3 regions of the Bradyrhizobium sp. WU425 genome follow, and region 3 is predicted to be linked to each of the others. Evidence: predicted binding sites of a transcription regulator. Region 3 holds the regulator's gene; each other region holds the start of a gene.
The links. Region 3 encodes HrcA, which represses chaperone genes, less so after heat shock. Its sites were predicted from a motif close to GTTAGCACTCNCNNNNNGNGAGTGCTAAC; they were not measured.
Positions count from the first base shown of each region.

Region 1: the regulator HrcA is predicted to act here: its motif matches at 5,484-5,512, upstream of BcanWU425_RS06715 (co-chaperone GroES).
Region 2: the regulator HrcA is predicted to act here: its motif matches at 2,458-2,486, upstream of BcanWU425_RS15550 (co-chaperone GroES).

Region 1 is NZ_CP088089.1:1,405,766-1,413,845, forward strand. Features, by position in the region: gene BcanWU425_RS06695 (L-lactate permease) at 1-1,197, shown strand, start outside; gene BcanWU425_RS06700 (META domain-containing protein) at 1,336-1,734, shown strand; gene BcanWU425_RS06705 (hypothetical protein) at 1,913-3,124, opposite strand; gene groL (chaperonin GroEL) at 3,324-4,955, opposite strand; gene BcanWU425_RS06715 (co-chaperone GroES) at 5,098-5,394, opposite strand; gene BcanWU425_RS06720 (hypothetical protein) at 5,708-6,229, shown strand; gene BcanWU425_RS06725 (protein phosphatase CheZ) at 6,479-7,258, opposite strand; gene BcanWU425_RS06730 (L,D-transpeptidase) at 7,573-8,080, shown strand, end outside.
Region 2 is NZ_CP088089.1:3,253,953-3,262,032, reverse strand. Features, by position in the region: gene BcanWU425_RS15565 (O-linked N-acetylglucosamine transferase, SPINDLY family protein) at 1-1,166, shown strand, start outside; gene BcanWU425_RS15560 (cupin domain-containing protein) at 1,179-1,718, opposite strand; gene BcanWU425_RS15555 (usg protein) at 1,868-2,155, opposite strand; gene BcanWU425_RS15550 (co-chaperone GroES) at 2,529-2,843, shown strand; gene groL (chaperonin GroEL) at 2,888-4,528, shown strand; gene lepB (signal peptidase I) at 4,644-5,390, opposite strand; gene BcanWU425_RS15535 (LysR family transcriptional regulator) at 5,500-6,333, opposite strand; gene BcanWU425_RS15530 (cysteine hydrolase family protein) at 6,463-7,056, shown strand; gene BcanWU425_RS15525 (glutathione binding-like protein) at 7,070-7,708, shown strand; gene BcanWU425_RS15520 (caspase family protein) at 7,819-8,080, shown strand, end outside.
Region 3 is NZ_CP088089.1:167,570-175,649, reverse strand. Features, by position in the region: gene hemW (radical SAM family heme chaperone HemW) at 1-300, opposite strand, end outside; gene rdgB (RdgB/HAM1 family non-canonical purine NTP pyrophosphatase) at 287-922, opposite strand; gene rph (ribonuclease PH) at 934-1,647, opposite strand; gene hrcA (heat-inducible transcriptional repressor HrcA) at 1,828-2,916, shown strand; gene grpE (nucleotide exchange factor GrpE) at 3,013-3,630, shown strand; gene pncA (bifunctional nicotinamidase/pyrazinamidase) at 3,773-4,495, opposite strand; gene BcanWU425_RS00775 (hypothetical protein) at 4,642-5,583, opposite strand; gene dnaK (molecular chaperone DnaK) at 5,978-7,879, shown strand.

The sequences.
Region 1 (8,080 bases), 1.2 Mb from region 3:
CTGTCGCTGATCGCCAACACCGCGCCGGTCGCTTATGGGGCGCTGGGCACGCCGATCCAGGGCCTTGCCTCGGTGACCGGGCTTGATCCCTACATCCTCGGCGCGATGGTCGGCCGGCAATTGCCGTTCTTCTCGCTGATCGTGCCGTTCTGGGTGGTGTGGGCGTTCGCGGGCTGGAAGGGCATGAAGGACGTCTGGCCGGCGATCCTGGTCACCGGCGTGTCGTTCGCTGTCCCGCAATTCGTGATCTCGAACTACGTCAATCCCTGGATCGTCGACATCGGGGCGTCGCTGATCTCGATGGGGGCGCTGATCCTGTTCCTGAAGGTCTGGCAGCCCAGGCAGCTCTGGCTGTCGCCGGCGCTGCGCGGCCGCGATGAATCGGCCGCCACCATGGCCGCGGCAAAACCGATGGACAAGACGCCGCTGACGCAGAGCGAGCTGTTCAGCGCGCTGCTGCCGTGGATCATCGTCTGCATCGTGATGCTGATCTGGGGCAATGGTGGATTCAAGACCTGGGCGAACTCGATCTTCACCTGGAACTATCCCGTTCCCGAGCTGCATCAGATGATCAACAAGATGCCGCCGGTCGCGCCGGGGCCGACGAAAGAGAGCGCGGTGTTCGGCTTCACCTATCTCTCGTTCACCGGCACCGGCATGCTGATTGCGGCGATCATCTCAGGCTTCCTGATGGGCGTCGGTCCTGGCCGGCTCTTGACGGAATACGGGCGCACCATCCGGCTTTGCGCGATCTCGCTGATCACGATCTCGGCGATGCTCGCGATTGGCACGCTGACGCGGCTCTCCGGCGTGGACGCGACGCTCGGCCTCGCCTTTGCTGCAACCGGCGTGCTCTATCCCTTCTTCGGCACGCTGCTCGGTTGGTTGGGCGTGGCGCTAACGGGATCGGATACCGCTTCCAACGTTCTGTTCGGAAATCTTCAGAAGATCACCTCCGAGCAGCTTGGTCTATCGCCGATCCTGATGGCTGCGGCGAACTCGTCCGGCGGCGTGATGGGCAAGATGATCGACGCCCAGTCGATCGTGGTCGCGTCCACCGCGACGAATTGGTACGGGCACGAGGGCACGATCCTGCGCTTCGTGTTCTGGCACTCGATCGTGCTGGCCTCGTTGGTCGGCGTGTTCGTGACGTTGCAGGCCTATGTCTGGCCGTTCACGGCGATGGTCCTGAAGTAGCAGGCCACGCCCGGCTTCAACCCAAATCCCCGCGAGGTTGCTCCTCGCGGGGATTTTTGCGCCGCGCATGGACGAACCTTCTCAACGGCGCCGCCGTCTTATAGAAGGTGCCGCAAATCAGGTCGGTCGAGAGGTCTCATGGTTTCGTTCAGCCAGACGGTGTGTGCGGCGGTTGCAATGCTCGCGATGTCCACGCTCGCGCGCGCGGAGGACGGTTTTCCGTTCGGCACCGAGATGACGCTGGAGGCGCTGCCGCAGCCGGGCTCGAAGCGGATTCCGAACATCGAGATCGGCGACAATGGCGAGGTCGTGCTGGAGCTCTGGTGCAAGGGCGGCAAGGGCCAGTTCTCGGTTGCTGGCAACACCGTGATCTTCGTCCCCGGCCAGATCCAGGACCGCTCCTGCCCGCCGGCAAGGGCCCAGGCCGACGACGATCTCGTTGCAGCCCTGGGCAGTGTCGAGACCTGGAAGCGCCAGGGTGACGTGCTCACGCTCGTCGGCCCCAAGCCGCTGCGCTTTCGCGTCAACGGCAATTAGCCCCTGCTGTCATTCCCCGCGACCCGGCTACGCCAAGGCTTCGCCGGGGTTGAGGTCCAGGGGCGCCGAAGCTTTAGCACAGGCGGCAGGCGGGGTATCCAGTACGCCGCGGCTTCTCGATTCATCTGGATCGCCCGGTCAAGCCGGGCGATGACCGAGAGTTGATGCGCGGGCTACATCACTTCCACACAGACTTGTCGGCGTCCCAGCGCTGGCCTTTCAGCTCCTTGGCGAGCGCCTCGACCGAACCGTTGTCGTCGGGCTGATCGCCTTCCTCGTCCGCGGTCGCTTCGTCCGAGAGATTGAGCTTGGCGCCGCTGCTCTCGTCAGTGGTCGTGGTCGCGGGACTCCCGATCCAGAGCATGAGCTTGTCGGTCGTGCCGGGCTTGTCCGGCGAGACGAGACCTGCAACCTCGATCGTGTCGGTGAGCTCGAGCGCGGGAAAGTCCTGGTTCGGCCGCTTGAACACCAGCTTGAGCTTGCCGGTCGCCGGGTTGAAGCTTTGCGAGACCGGCTTTGCCGCGAGCGTCCTGCTCAGCACGCCAGCCACCGCGGCCGCGAGCTTGTCGCGGTTGATCTTGTCGCCGTCGCGCCAATCGGCGGCGGGAATGCGGATGGTGCGGTCCATCTCGGTCATGCCCGCGGTCCAGCCCGCGGCGGTCACGCCGGGCGTCGCCTTGAATTTCGCCAGCAGCGCGCCGGCGCGCTCCGGATCGACCGACATATTGATGGTCTGCTCGCCCGCGCGTAGCGCGTCGCAGCCGACGGTGAGACTCGCCAGCGTCACCTCGACGTCCTGGCCCTTCAGGCTCTTCAGGAACTCGGTCGCGGCATCCAGCTTGACCTTGACCGCGATCGCTTCCGGCGAGACGTCGGTGAAATCCTTTGGTTGGGGCGTGATGCCGTCGTCGGAGGTCTGGTTGTCGAGGAATTCCTTCTCGCTGAGATCGGAATTGTCGGGCGAGGTGACCTCGGTCACGGTCTGGCCAATGCTGATCTGGCCGCGGAATTCGAACGTGTCTCCGGCCTCTTTGCGCAGCAGCTTGACTGTGACCGGCGCCTTCGCGCCGAGGCTCTGCGTCGTACCCGTCAGGTTCTGGCCCGCGACCTGGAGATTGACGACGAAGCGGTCCTTGCGGTCGGAATTCTTCGCGACGGGATAACAAACGTCGAGCACGGCTGCGGTGACGGCCTTGCCCTGGCGTGTCTCCTTCAGGATCACGTCGGCATTGCCGTCCATCAGCCCGTCGATCGAGGTGAAATAGCGCGTCTCGACGCCGCCGGGCGCCGTGGCCTTCGGCGCCAGCTTCATCTGGGCGGACGCGACCTCAGGCGAAACTGCAAGCAGAGCCGCCAGAACGGCCGTGGAGCAAAACACAAGCGCGCGCATCGACGAAATCCCTGAGGCAATGGGGCATGACTCGGAAAGTGTGAAGCGGTTTTCCGTTGAGATCAGGCCCAAACAATTCGAATCGGCGTCACCGTAGTGGGTTTTGGCTGCCGGTTGAATTGGAAAGCACGGGTCATGATCGGCAAAAAAGAAGGCCGCCCGGAGGCGGCCTTCGCAACACTGCAATGGAACGGACGGCTTAGAAGCCGCCCATACCGCCACCGGCCGGCATGCCGGAAGCGGCTTCCTTCTTCGGCGACTCCGCGACCATGGCCTCGGTGGTCACCAGCAGGCCGGCGATCGAGGCGGCGTCCTGGAGTGCGGTGCGCACCACCTTGGCGGGGTCGATGATGCCCTTCTCGACCATGTCGACATACTCCTCGGTCTGGGCGTCGAAGCCGAAGGTCTCGGACCTGTTCTCCAGGATCTTGCCGACGACGATCGAGCCTTCCACGCCCGCGTTCTCGGAGATTTGGCGGATCGGGGCTTCCAGTGCCTTCAGCACGATGTTGATGCCGGCCTGGACGTCGGCATTGGCGTTGGTCAGACGGCCGACCGCCTTCTTGGCGCGGAGCAGCGCGACGCCGCCGCCGGGGACGATGCCTTCCTGCACCGCGGCGCGAGTGGCGTTGAGCGCATCCTCGACGCGGTCCTTCTTCTCCTTGACCTCGATCTCGGTGGCACCGCCGACGCGGATCACCGCGACGCCGCCTGCGAGCTTGGCGAGGCGCTCCTGGAGCTTCTCACGGTCGTAATCCGAGGTGGTTTCCTCGATCTGGGCCTTGATCTGGCCGACGCGGGCCTCGATCTCGGGCTTCTTGCCGGCGCCCTTGACGATCGTGGTGTTCTCCTTGTCGATCACAACCTTGCCCGCGCGCCCAAGCATCTTCACCGTCACGCTCTCGAGCTTCATGCCGAGGTCTTCGGAGATCAGCTGGCCGCCGGTGAGGATCGCGAGGTCCTCGAGCATGGCCTTGCGGCGGTCGCCGAAGCCCGGCGCCTTGACGGCGGCGACCTTCAGGCCGCCACGGAGGCGGTTGACGACCAGGGTGGCCAGCGCCTCGCCCTCGACGTCCTCGGCGATGATGACGAGCGGCTTGCCCGACTGCACCACGGCTTCCAGCACGGGCAGCATGGCCTGCAGGCCGGACAGCTTCTTCTCGTGCAGGAGGATGTAAGCGTCCTCGAGCTCGGCCGTCATCTTCTCGGGGTTGGTGACGAAGTAGGGGCTGAGATAGCCGCGGTCGAACTTCATGCCCTCGACGATGTCCACCTCGGTATCGAGTGACTTGTTCTCCTCGACGGTGATGACGCCCTCGTTGCCGACCTTCTGCATCGCCTGCGCGATCATCTTGCCGATGGCGGCATCGCCGTTGGCCGAGATGGTGCCGACCTGGGCGACCTCGGAGGAGGCGGCGACCGGCTTGGCGCGCTTCTCGATGTCCTTGACGACGGCCGCGACCGCGATGTCGATGCCGCGCTTGAGGTCCATCGGGTTCATGCCGGCGGCAACCGACTTGGCGCCTTCGCGGACGATGGACTGGGCCAGCACGGTCGCGGTGGTGGTGCCGTCGCCGGCGAGGTCGTTGGTCTTGGAGGCGACCTCACGCACCATCTGGGCGCCCATGTTCTCGAACTTGTCCTCTAGCTCGATCTCCTTGGCGACGGTGACGCCGTCCTTGGTGATGCGGGGCGCGCCGAACGACTTCTCGATGAGCACGTTGCGGCCTTTCGGGCCGAGCGTCACCTTGACGGCGTTGGCGAGAATATCGACGCCGCGCAGCATGCGTTCGCGCGCGTCTCCGGAAAACTTGACGTCTTTGGCAGCCATGGTCTGCAATTCCTCTTCTTCGTGATGTGTCTTGCTTATTGGGTCGCCTCATTCCGGGGTCCGCGATCGAACCCGGCGGAATGATGCATGCCCGGATCGAGTGACCCGGGCATGCATTCAGCGGCCGTTCAGGCGTCTGGCCTTAGGCCATCACGCCCATAATGTCCGACTCCTTCATGATCAGGAGCTCATCGTTGTCGATCTTGACCTCGGTGCCCGACCACTTGCCAAACAGCACACGGTCGCCGACCTTGAGGTCGATCGGGATCAGCTTGCCGGCCTCGTCGCGGCCACCGGGGCCGACGGCGACGACTTCGCCCTGGGACGGCTTTTCCTTGGCCGTGTCCGGAATGATGATGCCGCCCTTGGTCTTTGACTCGGCGTCGATACGTTTGACCACGACACGGTCATGCAGCGGACGAAATTTGGATTTAGTCATGACGTTTCCCTTTGGAGGCTCGCTTCGGAAGGAGAGGAAGTGGGCGGGCGGCGCTTCCGTCCACCCTTCCCGAGGATCGATCGGCGCGCGTTAGCAATCCATCTTTCAGAGTGCTAATGGTGCGCCCGGGAATATGGCTTGGCCGCGATCCTGTCAAGCAAAGGTGGTTAAGCGATTGGTGAGACGGATATAGGATGGTGACATTGGAAACTTGTTCGGGGTGCCGGCGTATTAAAGGACGTCATTGCTCCGGCAGCGGTTTTGCGCTTGGCTGCGTAAGGGGTGCGGCCATGGTTTTGTCCGGGGGAATGCCATGATCAGTTCAGCTCACGCGCGCACGGTCGCCAATCTGGCGGCGGCTTCTTGCCTGGCGCTGCTGCTTGGTGCCTGCGGCGGCGGCATGAGCCTGCCGTCCTTTTCTTCGTCCTCACCGCCCCCCGAGGCCGAGCCCGGCACCGGTCCGGAAATGCCCGCGTCGATCCGCGCCGACGAGATCGTCGGGCGCTGGGGCCTCGCCTCATTCCAGAACCCGGCCGACCGCGCCCGCACCGAGGCTGCCGCCCGGGCCCAATGCAAAAATCCTTACGTGATCACCGCCGGCTCCTCCGGCGGCGTGATCATGCATCTGGCGGACCAGGCAACACCGCAGGAACTGCGGCTGAAGGGTTCGCCCAGCGGCAAGAATTATATTGGGCCGGCGGGTCCGACGCCCGGCGAGCAGGACCGCGAAATCGTCTCCTTCGACGGCCGCGTCCTCATCACCCGCTTCATCGACAAGGACGCCGCCACCCGCTACGGCAACATGGTCTACGTCCGCTGCGCGCCGAGGGCGTAGTCTCTATCCTTCGTCATGCCCCGCGACCCGGCTACGCCAAGGCTTCGCCGGGGTTGAGGTCCAGGGGCGCCGAAGCTTTAGCGTAGGCGGCAGGCGGGGCATCCAGTACGCCGCAGCTTCTCGGCTCAATCATTGCCGTCTCTGGAATACTGGATCGTCCGCCTGCGCGGACGATGACAGCAGGGGACGATAGACAACAAAAAAACGCCGGCTTGCGCCGGCGTTCGTTATTCAGAGCGTCGCGTCCGTTCAGTCGAACAGCGCGTCGATGTCGTCCTGCGAGGCGTGGCCGACGTCGCCGGCGAGCTTCGGGCCGTTGAGAAGCTTGTCGTCATCGCTGCGAGTGTCGACCTGCGGCACGACGTGAGACTTGATCGCGTCGACACCGCCCCAGATTTCCATCATGGAATTGATGTGCTGCTCGATGAACTTCATCGTGCTCATGACCTTGCTGATGCGCTGGCCGGTCAGGTCCTGGAAGTTGCAGGCTTCGAAGATCGAGATGACGCGTTCCTGGATATCGTCGGCGAGCCGCTTCTGCTGATCGGCCGATTGCACCTTGGCCATCGCGCTGGCCGCCTGGTCGATCGACTCGGCGGCTTCGAGGATCTGCTGGGTCGCCTGTTCGGTGCCGCCGACGACCGCGCCGAGCTCGCCATTGACCTTGGCCATTTCGCCGCCGTCGAAGCTCTTGCCATGCAGTGTCGCGATCTCGCGCTTGGTGCGGTCGATGGCGTCGTGGATGAGGTCGAGCTCGACCTTCAGCTTCTCGCACTGCTCGATCTGCGCCCGGTAAGTATCGAGCATGGTACGGGCTTCGGAGAGCTCGTGGGCGGTGGAGGCGTCGATCGCCGCCATGGCGGCGCTGCCGGACAACGGCGCGGTGCCCTTCGCCATCTGCGTGCGGATCGCACGCAGCTCGGCCATGATCTCGCTATGCATCGGCGCAGCCTCCTCAATCATTTCGGGGCTGGGCATCTCGCCGACAATAGCCTCCTCGACACGAAAACGTTTGCGGTGAATAGCCATCAAGAACTCCCCCCACCTCACTCACGCGTCTTTGTAGGCAGAAGCGATTTAACACGAAGTTCACAGCCGGAACTGTCGTGCGGCTGCGCGCGACGGCGTGCAAACGGGCGATTAACCATGCGTGCACGGCGTTCATCGAAAATAAACGCTGATCGCCAAATTGCGCCGTTGCCGACGATGTGGTGAATCGAAATGGCGTTTCCGTTTACCAAACAAAACAGCTTTTGCTCTTTATTGACCACGTCGCGGATGCGGATCAGCCATCACCTCGCCACGACGCATGTGATCTAGACGAAACAGTACAGAGTACGTCGATGTTCAAGAAAATGTCTGTTGCGCTGCTTGGCAGCGCTTGCACCTTCATTGCCGGCGTCAACAGCGCCAGCGCCTTCGACAATAGCGTGCCGAACGATCCGCCCGCGGTGCTGTACCAGCCGCAGGTGCCGCCTGCGCCCGTGCGCGTCGCCTCCAACATGGGCGGTGGCTTCATCGAGTTCATATTTGGCGACGGGCCCGGTCGCGGTCCGGCCTACGCTCCGCAGCAGCCGGTGTATCAGCAGCAGCCAGGTTATTATGACCAGCGCCGCCTGCCGCCGATGGGCGAACCGCAGATGCAGGGCGCAAGTCTCCAGCAGGAGGCGGTCGATCCGCGGCAGCGTCAGTTTGACCCGAGATTCGAGAAACAACTCGTTGACTATAGCGGCAACGAAAGCGCCGGCACGATCGTGGTCGATACGCCGAACAAATTCCTCTACCTCGTCGAGGGCAACGGCCGCGCGATGCGCTACGGTATCGGCGTCGGCCGCCCCGGCTTCACCTGGT
Region 2 (8,080 bases), 3.1 Mb from region 3:
TATGGTGGGAGCAGATCGGTGCGAAGATCGCCTCAGCAGCGGCGGGATCGCATGAGAACAGCCGCGATCCGGATCGCCGTCTGGTGCTGGGTTATGTCTCGTCGGATTTTCACACACATTCAGCGGCGTTCATTTTCAAGCCGGTCCTGCAGCACCATGATCGGGCACAGTTCGAGATCGTGTGCTACGCTTGTTCACCGAAAACGGATGCGACGACCAGCGAATTTCAGGGGATCGCCGATCGCTGGCGCGACGCCTCGCAATGGTCCGACGATCGCCTCGCCGCTCAGATCCGCGCCGACGGCGTCGATATCCTGATCGATCTGTCCGGCCACACCAGCGGAAACCGCCTCGGTGTGTTTGCGCGCAAACCGGCACCTATTCAGGCGCATGGCTGGGGCCATGGTACCGGGACCGGGTTGCCAACCATCGATTATCTATTCTCGGACCCGGTCGCGATTCCTGCCGCGGTTCGGCATCTGTTTGCGGAGACCATCGTTGACCTGCCGTGCTTTGTGACGCTGGCGCCGCTGCCACCCGGGATTGCGCGGGCGCCGACGCCGGCGCTCGCGAACGGCTTCATCACATTCGGTGTCTTCAACCGCATCAGCAAGATTTCGAACGAGGCGGTGGAAGTCTGGTCTAGGATTCTCGAGCGGGTGCCGGGTTCGCGACTGCTGATCAAGGATACTGCACTGGACGCTCAGCTGGTCCGCGACAATCTGCTGGCGCGGTTTGCCGCTTGCCAGTTGCCGGCCGAATGCGTCGATCTGCTCGGAGCCACGTCGCGAGACGAACATCTGGTAACGTTCAATCGCGTCGATATTGGCCTCGACCCATTCCCGCAGAATGGCGGCGTCAGCACGTGGGAAGCCTTGCAGATGGGCGTGCCGGTGGTGGCGAAGCTCGGTCACAGCCTGCCGAGCCGTGCTGCCGGCTCCATCCTCACCGCGCTGGGCCTGCCGGAGTGGGTCGCGGACAGCGATGAGGCCTATGTCGAAATCGCAGCGAGCCGTGGGTTGCAGATCGGCGAGCTCGATAAGTTGCGCGGCGAACTGCCCGGACAGATCAGGGCTGCCGCCGCCGGCAACCCAATCTCATACGTGCAAGCGGTGGACGATGCCTATCGCGCGATGTGGAAACGCTATTGCAACGACGGCGGCTGATCTCCGCCTCGCCTACGCCTTCAACTCCACAGTCCTGAACTCCGCCGGCAGGATCACCTCCAGCAGCTCGACGTCGTCCGAATAGTCCAGGATCATGTGCTTGATCTTCGGCGGCTGGGTCCAGGCGCTACCTTCTTTCATCAGCGTCTCGCCCTCTCCGTCCATATAGGTCTTCACCCAGCCCTTGAGCACGTAGACCATCTGGAATTCGACGTCGTGAAAGTGCAGCTTCGACACTTCGTCCGGATTGCAGGGGCCTTGCAGCCGGATCACGTGCGCCTGCGCGAGGCCATGGCTGGCGGCGGCGATGCCGAGGTCGCGATATTTCGCGTAGGTACGCAGACCGTCGGCTTTGAAGTCTTCCTCGCGGTGATGGCTGATCGCAATGCGCTGCTTGGGCCGCGCCGGTTTCTTGACGGATGACTTTGCCGTTGTCGTGGGGGCTTTTGCCTTCACCGCCGTGCGCGCCGTGGATCGTGCTGCGGGTTTGGCCCCGCTACGCTTCTTCACCGCGGCTTGCGATGCGCTGCGCGATTTTGCTTTCTTGGCCATGGGCGGCCTCCCCTGTTGTTATGGGGAGAGGCTAGCACAGAATGCGAAATCGCAGGGTGGGTTAGCGCTAACGTACCCACCACTTCTTTGCGCAAGCGTTGAAGCATGGGGGGTTACACTGACGCTAACCCACCCTACAGCTCCGCCCTTCAATGCAGCCGGAATACTCCGTCCACCGCGCGCAACTCGGCCGGCTTGATCAGCTTGGAATGCGCCACTGTCACCGAGTGAAGCGGTCCGTCGAGCTTTTCCTGCCAGAACGCCAGAAAATCCTTCAGCGCCGGAAATTTCGGAAACATGTCGTAGTCCTGCCAGACGTAAGTCTGGAGCAGCGAGGGATGATCCGGCATCCGGTAGAGAATCTGCGCCGTCGTCATTCCGTAACCCAGCAGCTGTTTCCGGAAATCGTCCGAAACGGCTCTACTCCGCAAGCCCATGCCAACCTCCTTTGCAGGAGCGCATTCAAGGAGTGGCTTTCCGGTGCGCCTTAAGAGCCACCCGCTGCTGATGCGCTCACATAAGAGAAATGTGACGCAAACTGACAATCCATCTCAAGCCCAAAAGTTTAACAAGCTGTTGAAATTCAATGCGTTAGCAGCAGATCTAGCTCCGTGCTAATACTGCGCCGAGCGCGATTAACGATGGAAAGAGATTTTGGCAGGCGGCGCCTCCGAGTGCTATTTTTCTGCTACAAGCCCTTGCTCCCGCCAAAATCCTGCCTTATCTCAGTTGTGCCTGCGCTGGCACTCGCTGGCGCAGACTGCTAACAACCCAAAATTCCCAAATCGTGCAAAAGCTTAGGAGAACTGCATGAATTTCCGTCCGCTTCACGACCGCGTCGTGGTCAAGCGCATCGACGCAGAAGAGAAGACCGCTGGCGGCATCATCATTCCCGACACGGCGAAGGAAAAGCCCTCGCAGGGCGAGATCGTCGCCGTCGGCCCGGGTGGCCGCGACGAAGCTGGCAAGCTGATCCCGATCGACCTGAAGGTCGGCGACCGCGTGCTGTTCGGTAAGTGGTCCGGCACCGAGGTCAAGATCGACAACGTCGACCTGCTGATCATGAAGGAAAGCGACATCATGGGCGTCCTCGACGTCCCCGCTTCCAAGAAGAAGGCGGCCTAAGAGCCCCTCTCTTATCCAGTTAAACACCTAAGGAAAAAATCCAGATGGCAGCTAAAGAAGTCAAATTCTCGGTCGATGCGCGCGACAAGATGCTTCGCGGCGTCGACATTCTCGCCAACGCGGTGAAGGTCACGCTCGGTCCGAAGGGCCGCAACGTCGTGCTCGACAAGTCGTTCGGCGCTCCCCGCATCACCAAGGACGGCGTCACCGTCGCCAAGGAGATCGAGCTCGAGGACAAGTTCGAGAACATGGGCGCGCAGATGGTGCGCGAAGTCGCCTCCAAGTCCGCTGACGCGGCCGGCGACGGCACCACCACCGCGACCGTGCTGGCCCAGGCGATCGTACGCGAAGGCGCCAAGTCGGTTGCCGCCGGCATGAACCCGATGGATCTGAAGCGCGGTATCGATCTCGCGGTCGAAGCCGTCGTTGCGGACCTCGTCAAGAACTCCAAGAAGGTGACCTCGAACGACGAGATCGCCCAGGTCGGCACCATCTCGGCCAACGGCGACGCGGAGATCGGCAAGTTCCTCGCCGACGCCATGAAGAAGGTCGGCAACGAGGGTGTCATCACCGTCGAGGAAGCCAAGTCGCTTGAGACCGAGCTCGACGTCGTCGAGGGCATGCAGTTCGACCGCGGCTACATCTCGCCCTACTTCGTCACCAACGCCGACAAGATGCGCGTTGAGATGGACGACGCCTACATCCTCATCAACGAGAAGAAGCTCTCCTCGCTGAACGAGCTGCTGCCGCTGCTCGAGGCCGTGGTGCAGACCGGCAAGCCGCTGGTCATCGTCGCCGAGGACGTCGAAGGCGAAGCGCTTGCCACCCTGGTCGTGAACCGTCTCCGTGGCGGCCTGAAGGTCGCGGCCGTCAAGGCTCCGGGCTTCGGCGATCGCCGCAAGGCCATGCTGCAGGACATCGCGATCCTGACCGGTGGCCAGGCGATCTCGGAAGATCTCGGCATCAAGCTCGAGAACGTCACGCTCAACATGCTCGGTCGCGCCAAGAAGGTGATGATCGACAAGGAGAACACCACGATCGTCAACGGCGCCGGCAAGAAGGCCGACATCGAAGCGCGCGTGTCGCAGATCAAGGCGCAGATCGAGGAAACCACCTCGGACTACGACCGTGAGAAGCTCCAGGAGCGTCTTGCCAAGCTCGCAGGCGGCGTCGCGGTGATCCGCGTCGGCGGCGCGACCGAGGTCGAGGTGAAGGAGCGCAAGGATCGCGTTGATGACGCGATGCATGCGACCCGCGCCGCGGTCGAGGAAGGCATCGTCCCGGGCGGCGGCGTCGCCCTGCTCCGTGCCTCCGAGCAGCTCAAGGGCCTGCGCACCAAGAACGACGACCAGAAGACCGGCGTCGAGATCGTGCGCAAGGCGCTCTCCGCGCCCGCTCGCCAGATCGCGATCAACGCCGGTGAAGATGGCTCCGTGATCGTCGGCAAGGTCCTCGAGAACAAGTCGTACGCCTACGGCTTCGACTCCCAGACCGGCGAATATGTTGACCTCGTCAAGAAGGGCATCATCGACCCGACCAAGGTGGTCCGTACCGCGATCCAGAACGCAGCCTCGGTTGCGGCGCTCTTGATCACCACGGAAGCCATGGTCGCCGAGCTGCCCAAGAAGGGCGGCTCCGGTCCGGCGATGCCCCCGGGCGGCGGCATGGGCGGCATGGATTTCTGATCCAGCCATTCCGGCAAACGACAAAATGCGAAACCCCGGCAGCGATGCCGGGGTTTTGTTTTTCTTCGGTGGTCCCATCCCGGAGCAGCGCGGAGCCCGGAATGACAGTGGGGCTTCACCACACCTTCCCCAGCCGCTCCGTGTGCGGTTCGCCGTGCTGGTCGAGCGACCAGAATATCCGCGTCACCTTGCCGACCAGATTGTCCATCGGCACGAATCCGATCGACGACATCACGCGGCTGTCACTCGAGTTGTCGCGATTGTCGCCGAGCACGAAGAAATGGCCCGGCGGCACGGTGTAGACGTCGGTGTTGTCGTAGTAGCCGTTGTCGACACAGTCCTGCGTCACGTAGGACGCGCCATTCGGCAGCGTCTCGCGCCAGCGCTTGGCCTTCGCACCGTCATCCACGCCGCAGGTGGAGCCGGCGAATGCCTGCTTCAGAGCGACGCGCGTCACCGGGCGGTCATTTAGGATGAGTTGGCCCTGCCGCATCTGGATGCGATCACCGGGCAGCCCGACCACGCGCTTGACATAGTCGACCGGGGTGTCCTTTAGCGTCCGGAACACGACGACGTCACCATACTCGGGATCGGTGGCCCGGAAACGCCCGGAGATCCACGACGGCGCGAAGGGAAACGAATAACGGCCATAGCCATAGGCATATTTTGCAGCAAAGACGTAGTCGCCGACGACCAGCGTCGGCGTCATCGAGCCGGACGGGATGTTGAACGGCTGAAACAGGAAGATGCGAAACAGGAACGGCGGCGACCACAGCACCGGAATCAGGAGGATCAGGATGACGATCGCCTTCCATTCCCGCGCTTTGGCCTGCGGGTGGATGGTTTCCTGAAGAGTGGTCATGCGCCTGCCCTGATCAAGCCCGTAGTCGTCGCGAGATTACGCAACCCTCGCGCGTACGCAATCCCATAACTTGGTCGCGCCGCGCGCGGATCGCGTTCATGGGTCGCAATCAACCGCGCGCGAGATCGCTGAAGCAGCGGCGGATCCATTCGATGGTGAGCCGCGTCGCCGGATCGCGCTTGAGATGGTTCTGCACCAGCAGCCAGACGTCGCGGCGCCCAGGCAGCAGCGTGGCGCGCAGGCGGCGATCGCCGAGTAAGTCCGCGCAGACATGCTCCGGCAACACGCCGGCGGCCTGATGCGCGCGGATCAGGTTACGGATGACGCGAACGTTGTCGGTAACGCAGCGCGCGTGGGCTTGCTTCATACGCAGGAATTGCATCTCAGGAATGGCACCGAGTTCGTCCGGATAGGCGCACAGCACCGGCTCGCCTTCGGTCGTGACAGGCTCAAAATAATAGAGCTTGACGTCACCGAGCCTGGAGATCGCGAAGTCGCCCTTGTCGGGCTTGCGCAGCCGGATAGCGAGATCGGCTTCCCAGCGCGAGAACTTGACGTTCTCGCTCGAGGTGAGGAATTGCAGCGTCAGGCCGGAATTGGCGCGCAGGAAGTCGCTCGCGCGAGGCGACAGAACCTCCTCGGCAACCGTGTTGGTGGAGGCGATACGCAGGCGTCCCACCGGGCCTGCAAGACTCTCGCCGACGCGACCGATCTCGGCGGCATGTGCGGCCATCGCCTCGACATGCGCCAGCACCGCCTCGCAACTCCGCGTCGGCCGGCGCTGGCCGTCCACCGCATCGAACAGCGGCACGCCGAGATCGCGCTGGATGCGCGCGAGCCTGCGGCCGACGGTGGTCTCGTCGATGCGCAGCCGCGCGCTGGCGCCGGCATAGGTGCCCTCGTCCCTGACCGCGGCGATGATGCGCAGATCGTCCCAGTTCATGGCGATGAGCCTAGCAGGCACGACGGGCTCCTGCAAATTTGCAGCCATATGCTGCAATAGTCCTGCACATTGGCAGGCCGCCGCCGCGCTACTGTGGCGCTATCCGATATGCCTTAAGGCCGGACCCGCATGACCGCCCCAAAAACCCTGCTTGAATTGTCCGGCGCCGATCTCACTCCGCCCAGGCTCGCCGATTCCTGCCTCGTGCTAATCGACATCCAGAACGAATATTGCGCCGGGCCGCTCGCCTTGCCGGACGCGGAGCCCGCAATCGCCGCCGCCGCGCGCCTGCTCGCCCGCGCGAGGGCGAGCGGCGCTGCGATCTTCCATATCGCGCACAAGGGACGTGCCGGCAGCCTGTTCGACCGCGAGGCCGCGCGCGGCGCGATCGTCAGGAACGTGGCGCCGCTCGCCAGCGAAGCCGTGATCGAAAAGGCGCTGCCGAACGCTTTTGCCGGCACCGACCTGCAAGTCCGGCTGGCCGCAACCGGACGCACGAACATCGTGCTGGCCGGTTTCATGACCCATATGTGCATCAGCTCGACCGCCCGCGCCGCGCTCGACCTCGGCCTGCGCACGACGATCGCAGCCGATGCCTGCGCCACACGCGATCTTCCCGACGGCCGCGGCGGAGCGCTCTCCGCAAGGATCATCCACGAGGTCGCCCTGGCCGAATTGTCGGACCGGTTTGCGATCATCGCACAAACCGAGACGTTGACCTGAAGGAGCGTAGGCGATGCTGCAACTCTATTTCTCACCGATGGCCTGCTCGCTTGCGAGCCGCATCGCGCTGATGGAAGCGGGCATCGAGGCCCGCTATCATCCGGTCCATCTCCAGACCAAGCAGGTCGTGGACGACGGCAGCGATTTCCTCGGCGTTTCCCCAAAGGGCGCGGTGCCGGTCCTGGTGCTGGAGAATGGCGAACGGCTGACCGAAAGCGCCGCGGTGCTGCAATACATCGCCGACCTAAAGCCGCAGGCGGGCCTTGCACCCGCCTTCGGAAATCCCGACCGGTATCGGCTCCAGGAATGGCTCAGTTTCGTCGGGGCCGAGATCCACAAGGCGTTCCTGTTTCCAACCTTCTGGTACAAGGACGACGCCTCGCTCGCCAAGCCGCGTGCAAGGATAGCGCAGACATTATCGATGCCTGCCGCGCATCTGACGGACCGCGAATTCCTCGTCGGCGACAGCTTCACCGTCGCGGATGCCCATCTCACCTGGGCTTTGCTGTTGCTCCGTCCCGCGGGAATCGACGTCGCGCAATGGCCATCGTTGTCGGCCTATCTCGCGCGCATGCAGGCGCGACCGGCCGTGCGGGACGCGATTGCGACCGAAATGGCCGTCCGCAAGACGATGGCGGCGAGCCCGGCGTGACAGGATGTCACGGCCGGGAAATCTGAGCGGTGCTCCGGCAGGGCATTGATGTCGGCGCGGCATGCGCTAATCTGGAGGGATATTTTTCGACATTTCCTTGGAAGGCATTCATGCGTGCTCTTTCCAGATTTTGCCCGGCCGGACTTTGCCTTGCCCTCCTGGCCTGCTGGCTTTCCGTTGCGCCGGCATCGGCGGAAACCCGCGTCGCCCTGGTGATCGGCAATGGCGCCTATGCCAGTACGGCGCAGCTTCCCAACCCGTCGCACGATGCCGAAGACGTCGCCGCCTCGCTCAAGCGCAGCGGCTTCGAGGTGCTCCAGGGCATCGACCTGCGCCAAGCTGACATGCAGGACCTCACCATCCGCTTCGCGC
Region 3 (8,080 bases):
CTCCAGCGTGACTTCGACGTCTTTCGCCACGGTCCAGTGCTTGCCGATGGCGTCGAGCACAGCGCCGACGGTTGCAGGCTGCATGAGCGAGGGCGTACCGCCGCCGAGAAAGATCGAGGTGACTTCGCGTCCGGGCGCGCGCTCGGCGGTCGCAGCGATTTCGCGCGCGAATGCTGACGCAAACCGCGGCTCGTCGATCGGGGCGTGGCGAACGTGGCTGTTGAAGTCGCAATAGGGGCACTTCGACAGGCAGAACGGCCAGTGCACGTAGACGCCGAAGGCTTCCTTAGCGCGGCTCAAGGCAGATCTCCGCCAGTTTCACGAAGGCGCGGGCACGATGCGACAGGCCGAGACCGAGCGGCGGCAGGCCGTGCTTCTCGATGCTCTCCATCTCGCCGAAGGTGCGGCTATGGCCGTCGGGCAAAAACATCGGGTCGTAGCCGAAGCCGGCGGTGCCGCGCGGCGGCCACACCAGCGTGCCGTCGACGCGCCCCTCGACCTCTTCGAGATGATCGTCGGGCCATGCAACGCAGAGCGCGGAAACGAAGTGCGCCTTGCGTTTGGCCGGCGTGGTCGCGCCGCGCTCCTGCAACAGACGCTCGATCTGCGCCATCGCTGCGGCAAAATCCTTGTTCGGGCCGGCCCAGCGCGCCGAGTAGATGCCGGGCGCGCCGTCGAGCGCGTCGACCACGATGCCGGAATCATCGGCGAAAGACGGCAGCTTCGTTGCCTGCGCCGCCGCGATCGCCTTGATCGCGGCATTGCTGCGGAAATCGTTTCCGGTTTCTTCCGGCTCGGGAAGGCCGAGCTCGCCGGCCGACACTGCTTCGATGCCGTAAGGCGCGAGTAGCTCCTTCATCTCGGCGAGCTTGCCGGGATTATGGGTCGCGATAACCAGCTTTCCGGTGATTCGGCGGTGCATCGGGCTATTGACTACGCTACCGCCAGTTTCTGCAAGTCCACGAGACGCGCGACGCCCTTGCGCGCCAGCGCCATCAACGCCAGGAACTCGGCTTCCGTGAATGGCTCGCGTTCCGCGGTGCCCTGGACCTCGATGATGCGGCCATCGCCGGTCATGACGAAATTGGCGTCGGTGTCGGCTTCGGAGTCCTCGGCATAGTCGAGGTCGAGCACGGGCGTGCCCTTGTAGATGCCGCAGGAGATCGCGGCGACGTTGTCGCGCAACACATTGGCCTTGACCATGTTGCGCGCCTTCATCCAGCTGACGCAATCGGCGAGCGCGACCCAGGCACCGGTGATCGAGGCGGTGCGGGTGCCGCCGTCGGCCTGGAGCACGTCGCAATCGACCGTGATCTGGCGCTCACCGAGCGCTTCGAGATTGATGATGGTGCGAAGCGAGCGGCCGATCAGGCGCTGGATTTCGACGGTGCGGCCGCTCTGCTTTCCGGCGGAGGCCTCGCGGCGGGTGCGTTCCGAGGTCGCGCGCGGCAGCATGCCGTATTCGGCGGTGACCCAGCCGCGGCCCTGGCCCTTCAGCCATGGCGGCAGGCGGTCTTCCAGCGTGGCGGTGACCAGCACGTGGGTGTCGCCGAATTTCACCAGGCACGAGCCTTCCGCATATTTGACCACGCCGCGCTCCAGCGTCACGGGGCGCAATTCGTCGGGCGCACGGCGGCTTGGCCGCATGGGAAATCCTCCAAAACTCTCGGAAAAGGGCTGTTGGCGGTGCTTGTAGGGGGGTGAGGGTGGGCGGCAAGGGGGAAGATCGAGGCCTTCTTCACCCCCGATTTCCAATCCGCCAACGCCACGCTTGTCAGAAGCATCCGGGATAGACAAATTACCTGTGTCTTAGAGGAGTTACCGTCTGTGGCCCATCACGATCCGATCCATCTGATCGCGCCGCGCGCGGGCCTCGCCCAGCTCAACGAGCGTTCCCGCGACATCTTTCGTCAAATCGTCGAAAGCTATCTCGCGACCGGGGAGCCGGTGGGCTCGCGCAATATTTCGCGCCTGATTGCCATGCCGCTGTCGCCCGCCTCGGTCCGCAACGTCATGGCCGATCTGGAACAGCTCGGCCTGATCTACGCCCCGCACACCTCCGCCGGCCGATTGCCGACGGAACTCGGCCTGCGGTTCTTCGTCGATGCCCTGATGCAGGTCGGCGACCTCAATGACAGTGAACGGCAGGCGATCCAGAGCCAGTTGACCTCCGTCGGCCACGCGCAATCGGTGGAGGCTGCGCTCGAGGAGGCATTGACGCGGCTCTCCGGCCTGACCCGCGCGGCCGCGGTCGTGCTGACGCCGAAATCCAATGCGCGGCTGAAACATATCGAATTCGTCCGCTTGGAACCGGAAAAGGCATTGGTGATCCTGGTCGGCGAGGACGGGCAGGTCGAAAATCGCGTGTTGACGCTGCCGCCGGGAGTTCCATCCTCGGCGTTGACCGAAGCCGGCAACTTCCTCAATGCCCGCATTCGGGGCCGGACCCTGGCCGAGGCGCGGCTGGAGCTCGAGACCGCGCTCGGAGAGGCGCGCACCGAGCTCGATCAGCTGACGCACAAGGTGATCTCGGCCGGCATCGCCAGCTGGTCCGGCGGCGAGAACGAGGATCGCCAGCTCATCGTCCGCGGCCACGCCAATCTGCTCGAGGATTTGCATGCGCTGGAGGATCTCGAGCGCGTTCGCCTGCTGTTCGACGATCTCGAGACCAAGCGCGGCGTGATCGACCTGCTCGGCCGGGCCGAAACCGCGGAAGGCGTGCGGATCTTCATCGGCAGTGAGAACAAGCTGTTCTCGCTGTCGGGTTCGTCCACCATCATCTCGCCCTATCGGGACGCCGCCGGCCATATCGTCGGCGTTTTGGGCGTGATCGGGCCGACGCGGCTGAATTATGCCCGCGTGATCCCCACCGTGGACTACGCTGCCCGCATCGTCAGCCGGCTCCTGGGGGGCTGACCGGCGGCCGGGCCGATCACGGGCGCTTGATTTTCGCCGCCCGAAGCACGATATCCGGGCCAGAAATCCCCTGAGACGAATGCGAAAAGAGAGCCGATGACCGATCGAGACCGGCAACCCGAAGACACGAGTGCTGCGGCCGGCGAGCCCGTGGTGTCAAAACCCTACATCATGCCCGACGATCCCGAGCCCGGCTCCGTCGAGCTTCTGCAGAAGGAAGTCGCCGAGGCGCGCGACCGCATGCTGCGGACGCTGGCCGAAATGGAGAATTTGCGCAAGCGGACCACCAAGGAGGTCGCGGATGCCCGCCTCTACGGCATCACCGGCTTTGCCCGCGACGTGCTCGACATCGCCGACAACCTGCAGCGCGCGCTCGATGCCGTTCCGGCCGAAGCCCGTGCGGCGGCCGATGCAGGCCTCGCCTCGCTGATCGAGGGCGTCGAGCTGACTGAGCGCTCGCTGCTCAGCGCGCTGGAAAAACACGGCGTGAAGAAGTTCGACCCCTCGGGCCAGAAGTTCGACCCGAACTTCCAGCAGGCGATGTTCGAGGTGCCCGATGCGTCGGTGCCCGCAGGCACGGTCGTCCAGGTCATGCAGGCCGGCTACACCATCGGCGAGCGCGTGCTGCGTCCCGCCTTGGTCGGTGTCGCCAAGGGCGGCGCCAAGGCTGCGCCCGCTGCCAACAGCAACGAGCCGAACGGCGCGGCCAACTAAGTCGATCCTCATGGCGAGGAGGCGCGTCAGCGCCGTCTCGAACCATGCAGGCCGCGCTGCTGCAGCGCGGCCTGCATCCTTCGAGACGCGCGCGAAGAAGCGCGCTCCTCAGGCTGAGGGTCTTGCAGTTTTTTGACCGGGCCTACGCGCTCGCCGCGATATCCGCGGACTGAATCCGCTTCACGCCGGCCTTGGCCATGTCGGCCCAGGCTTTTGCCAGCGAACCCTGATTGTCGATGCCGCGGCAGGCGTCTTCCACCACATAGACCTCGAAGCCCGCCTTGCGCGCGTCGAGCGCGGTCCAGGCGACGCAGAAATCCGTCGCCAGCCCCGCGACGAAGACGCGCTTGATCTTGCGCGCCTTCAGATAGCCGGCGAGACCCGTCGAGGTCTTGCCGTCGGCTTCGAGGAAGGCCGAATAGCTGTCGACGTCCTTGTGAAAACCCTTGCGGATGATGAGCTCGGCGTGCGGGATCGCAAGGTCTTTCGACAGCGCGGCGCCGTCGGTGCCCTGCACGCAATGGTCGGGCCACAGCACCTGCTTGCCGTAGGGAAGATCGACGGTCTCGAACGGCTTCTTGCCGGCGTGGACTGACGCAAAGGAAATATGGCCTTGCGTGTGCCAGTCCTGCGTCATCACCACATTCGAAAATGCTTTCGAGATCTTGTTGATGACGGGCACCACCTGCTCGCCTTCCTTCACGGCAAGGCTGCCGCCGGGCAGGAAGCAGTTCTGCACGTCGATCACGAGCAGCGCGGATGCATCGTCCGGCTTGATCGATGCCGCTGCCAGAATTGCCGTGGGCGCGAGCGCCACGAGCGCGCTCGTCCCGAGCGCCGCCAAGACTTGTCGCCGATCCAGCATCATTCGCCTCCCTCCAGGATGAACTCAACGGAAGGGGAGCCTAGTTCCGTTCGTATACGAACAGAAGCCCGAAAATGCAGCCGGCTTTGGTGAGTGGTTGGGCTTGAGCCGCGGGTTCGGTGCACCTCTCCCGCTTGCGGATGCTGCTAGCCCTTCGGCTGGATGCCGTCGCGGACCGCGCGGAAGCGGGTGAAGGCGGCCGGCCATTGCTCGCGCGGGGCGCTGGCGATGATGCGCAGCGAGGCGCCGCCGCTGCTGAAGCGGATCCACTGCACCACGGTCACCGGCGTCTTGTCCTTGCCGCTGACGCCGTCGATCCGGGTCTCGAAACCCTGCTGGCCGCTGATGCGGATCGGCTCGGACATGGTGACGCGCGACTCGCGCACGCCGGGAATCTGGAGCGCCGCCTCCTGGGCGAAGCGGGCGCGGTCGTCGGCGGCTTGCGGGGTGGCGCCAATCACGCCGAGGATGATAAACGGCTTCGATTCATAGCCGGAGCTCTCGTCGCCGTCGGCCAGGATGATACTCGAGCCCGGCGCCAGCGTGCGGACGTCCTTGAAGTCGGCGAGATCGGTGATCTTGAACGGCATCAGTGCGATCTGCTCTTCGGCCGAGACCTGCTTCCGGGTGACGACGCTCGCGAACATCTGCCGCACCGCCTCGTCGGTGTAGATCTTGATCGCATTCTCCGGAATCTGCACCGCGACGTAGCCGGAGAAGCCGGCGCCCGGCACGATCATCGAATAGCGCCGCACTGGCGTCTCGCCCGCCTTGCCGCTCTCCGTGGTGAAATAGGCCACGCCCGCGGGCGTCTCGATCTTGTCCTGCTTGACGCCGTTGGTGCCGGCCGGGTTGGAGTTGAAGGCGCTCACGACCTCGCCATAGGCGGCCGGCGGCAGCTCCGTGATCAGCACCTTGACGTTGCCGTCCTCGCTCTCGAAGCCGGGAAAGGTCTTGGCCGTGCTGAGGCCGACCAATGGCACCATGCCGAGGCGCAAGCCGGGTGGGAAAACGGCGTCGGCGGCCAGAGCCGGAAGCGTAGAGGCGACGAGGAGGGCGAGCGCGGCGAGGGGGCGGATCAGCTTCATGGGCACTCTGATTGGTTCACATTGAGGCCGTTCGATGGTGGCCAGCCGGCCGCTTTGTCGCGCGAGGCAGCCCGAGGACGAGCCCGGCCGGCTGCCCGCCTTTTAACGGTTTTGGTCTGGCCGCAACAGGGCGGGGCGGGATGCGGTAGCGGATGCCGGCCAATCGCGGACCTGTTAATAATTCCTCACCCGCAAGGGCGGTGCAGCCCGGATATGTTCTTCCAAAACCCAATGTTTTCACGGCCGAAACTTGCGTTCGGTCCTTGCAGGCACCTCCCCCCCTCCTATATGACCCCCAACCATCGCAATATCGCGAATGTTTGATCTTAGGGGGTTTCGGTTCGGGTGCCTTCTGGGCCCAGCCAGCCTGCCGCAAAAACAAGGATACAGGACCATGGGAAAGGTCATCGGGATCGACCTCGGCACCACGAATTCGTGCGTCGCCGTAATGGATGGCAAGAACGCCAAAGTCATCGAGAATTCCGAAGGCATGCGCACGACGCCTTCGATCGTCGCCGTGACGGACGACGGTGAGCGCCTCGTCGGCCAGCCGGCCAAGCGCCAGGCCGTCACCAATCCCGAGCGCACGTTCTTCGCAGTGAAGCGCCTGATCGGCCGCCGCTACGACGACCCGATGGTCGAGAAGGACAAGAAGCTCGTTCCGTACAAGATCGTGAAGGCTTCCAACGGCGACGCCTGGGTCGAGGCCGACGGCCAGACCTACTCGCCCTCGCAGGTCTCGGCGTTCATCTTGCAGAAGATGAAGGAGACCGCGGAAGCCCATCTCGGCCAGAAGGTCGACCAGGCCGTCATCACCGTGCCCGCCTACTTCAACGACGCCCAGCGCCAGGCGACCAAGGACGCCGGCAAGATCGCGGGCCTTGAAGTGCTGCGCATCATCAACGAGCCGACCGCGGCCGCGCTCGCCTACGGCCTCGACAAGACAAAGGCCGGTACGATCGCCGTGTACGATCTCGGCGGCGGCACGTTCGATATCTCGATTCTAGAAATCGGCGACGGCGTGTTCGAGGTGAAGTCGACCAACGGCGACACCTTCCTCGGCGGCGAAGACTTCGACATGCGCCTGGTCGGCTATCTCGCCGACGAATTCCAGAAGGAGCAGGGCATCAACCTGCGCAACGACAAGCTCGCGTTGCAGCGCCTGAAGGAAGCCGCCGAAAAGGCCAAGATCGAGCTGTCGTCGACGACGCAGACCGAGATCAACCTGCCCTTCATCACCGCGGACCAGACCGGCCCGAAGCATCTGACGATGAAGCTCACCCGCGCCAAGTTCGAGGCGCTGGTCGATGATCTCGTTCAGAAGACCGTCGAGCCCTGCCGCAAGGCGCTGAAGGATGCCGGCCTCACCGCCGCCGAGATCGGCGAAGTGGTGCTGGTCGGCGGCATGTCGCGCATGCCGAAAGTCCAGGAAGTCGTGAAGCAGCTGTTCGGCAAGGAGCCGCATAAGGGCGTCAACCCGGACGAAGTCGTGGCGATCGGCGCCGCGATCCAGGCCGGCGTGCTTCAGGGCGACGTCAAGGACGTGCTGCTGCTCGACGTGACCCCGCTGTCGCTGGGCATCGAGACTCTGGGCGGCGTGTTCACCCGCATCATCGACCGCAACACCACGATCCCGACCAAGAAGAGCCAGGTGTTCTCGACCGCCGAGGACAGTCAGAACGCGGTCACCATCCGCGTCTTCCAGGGCGAGCGTGAAATGGCGGCCGACAACAAGATGCTCGGCCAGTTCGACCTGATGGGCATTCCGCCGGCCCCGCGCGGCATGCCGCAGATCGAGGTGACGTTCGACATCGACGCCAACGGCATCGTCAACGTCTCGGCCAAGGACAAGGCCACGTCCAAGGAGCAGCAGATCCGCATCCAGGCCTCCGGCGGTCTATCGGAAGCCGACATCGAGAAGATGGTCAAGGACGCCGAGGCCAATGCCGAGGCGGACAAGAAGCGCCGCGAGGCCGTGACTGCCAAGAACGACGCGGATGGACTGGTGCATTCGACCGAGAAGGCACTGGCCGAGCACGGTTCGAAGGTCGCCGAGACCGAGCGCCGCGCCATCGAGGATTCCGTCAGCGACCTCAAGGAAGCGCTGAAGGGCGACGATGCCGAAGCGATCAAGGCCAAGACCCAAACGCTGGCCCAGGCTTCGATGAAGCTCGGCGAGGCCATGTACAAGCAGCAGGCCGAAGCCGACGCCAAGAAGGATGCGGCCAAGGACGACGTCGTCGACGCGGAATTCACCGAAGTCGACGACGACAAGACCAACAAGAAGTCCGCCTGAACCCCGCGAGGGTGATGATGCGGACGGCTTGGACCCCACACGCGCCAACGGCCTCCTCCCTCGCGGGGGAGGCCATCGTGTCGGGCTCGACGGGCCAAGACTCTTTGAAAATCGGCTCTGTTAAATTCGGGCCCGTTGCGATCGATCAATTCCCAGCCGTTATTCTGAACACTGCCGTGCAATCCTCTGCCGCGAGGCCGA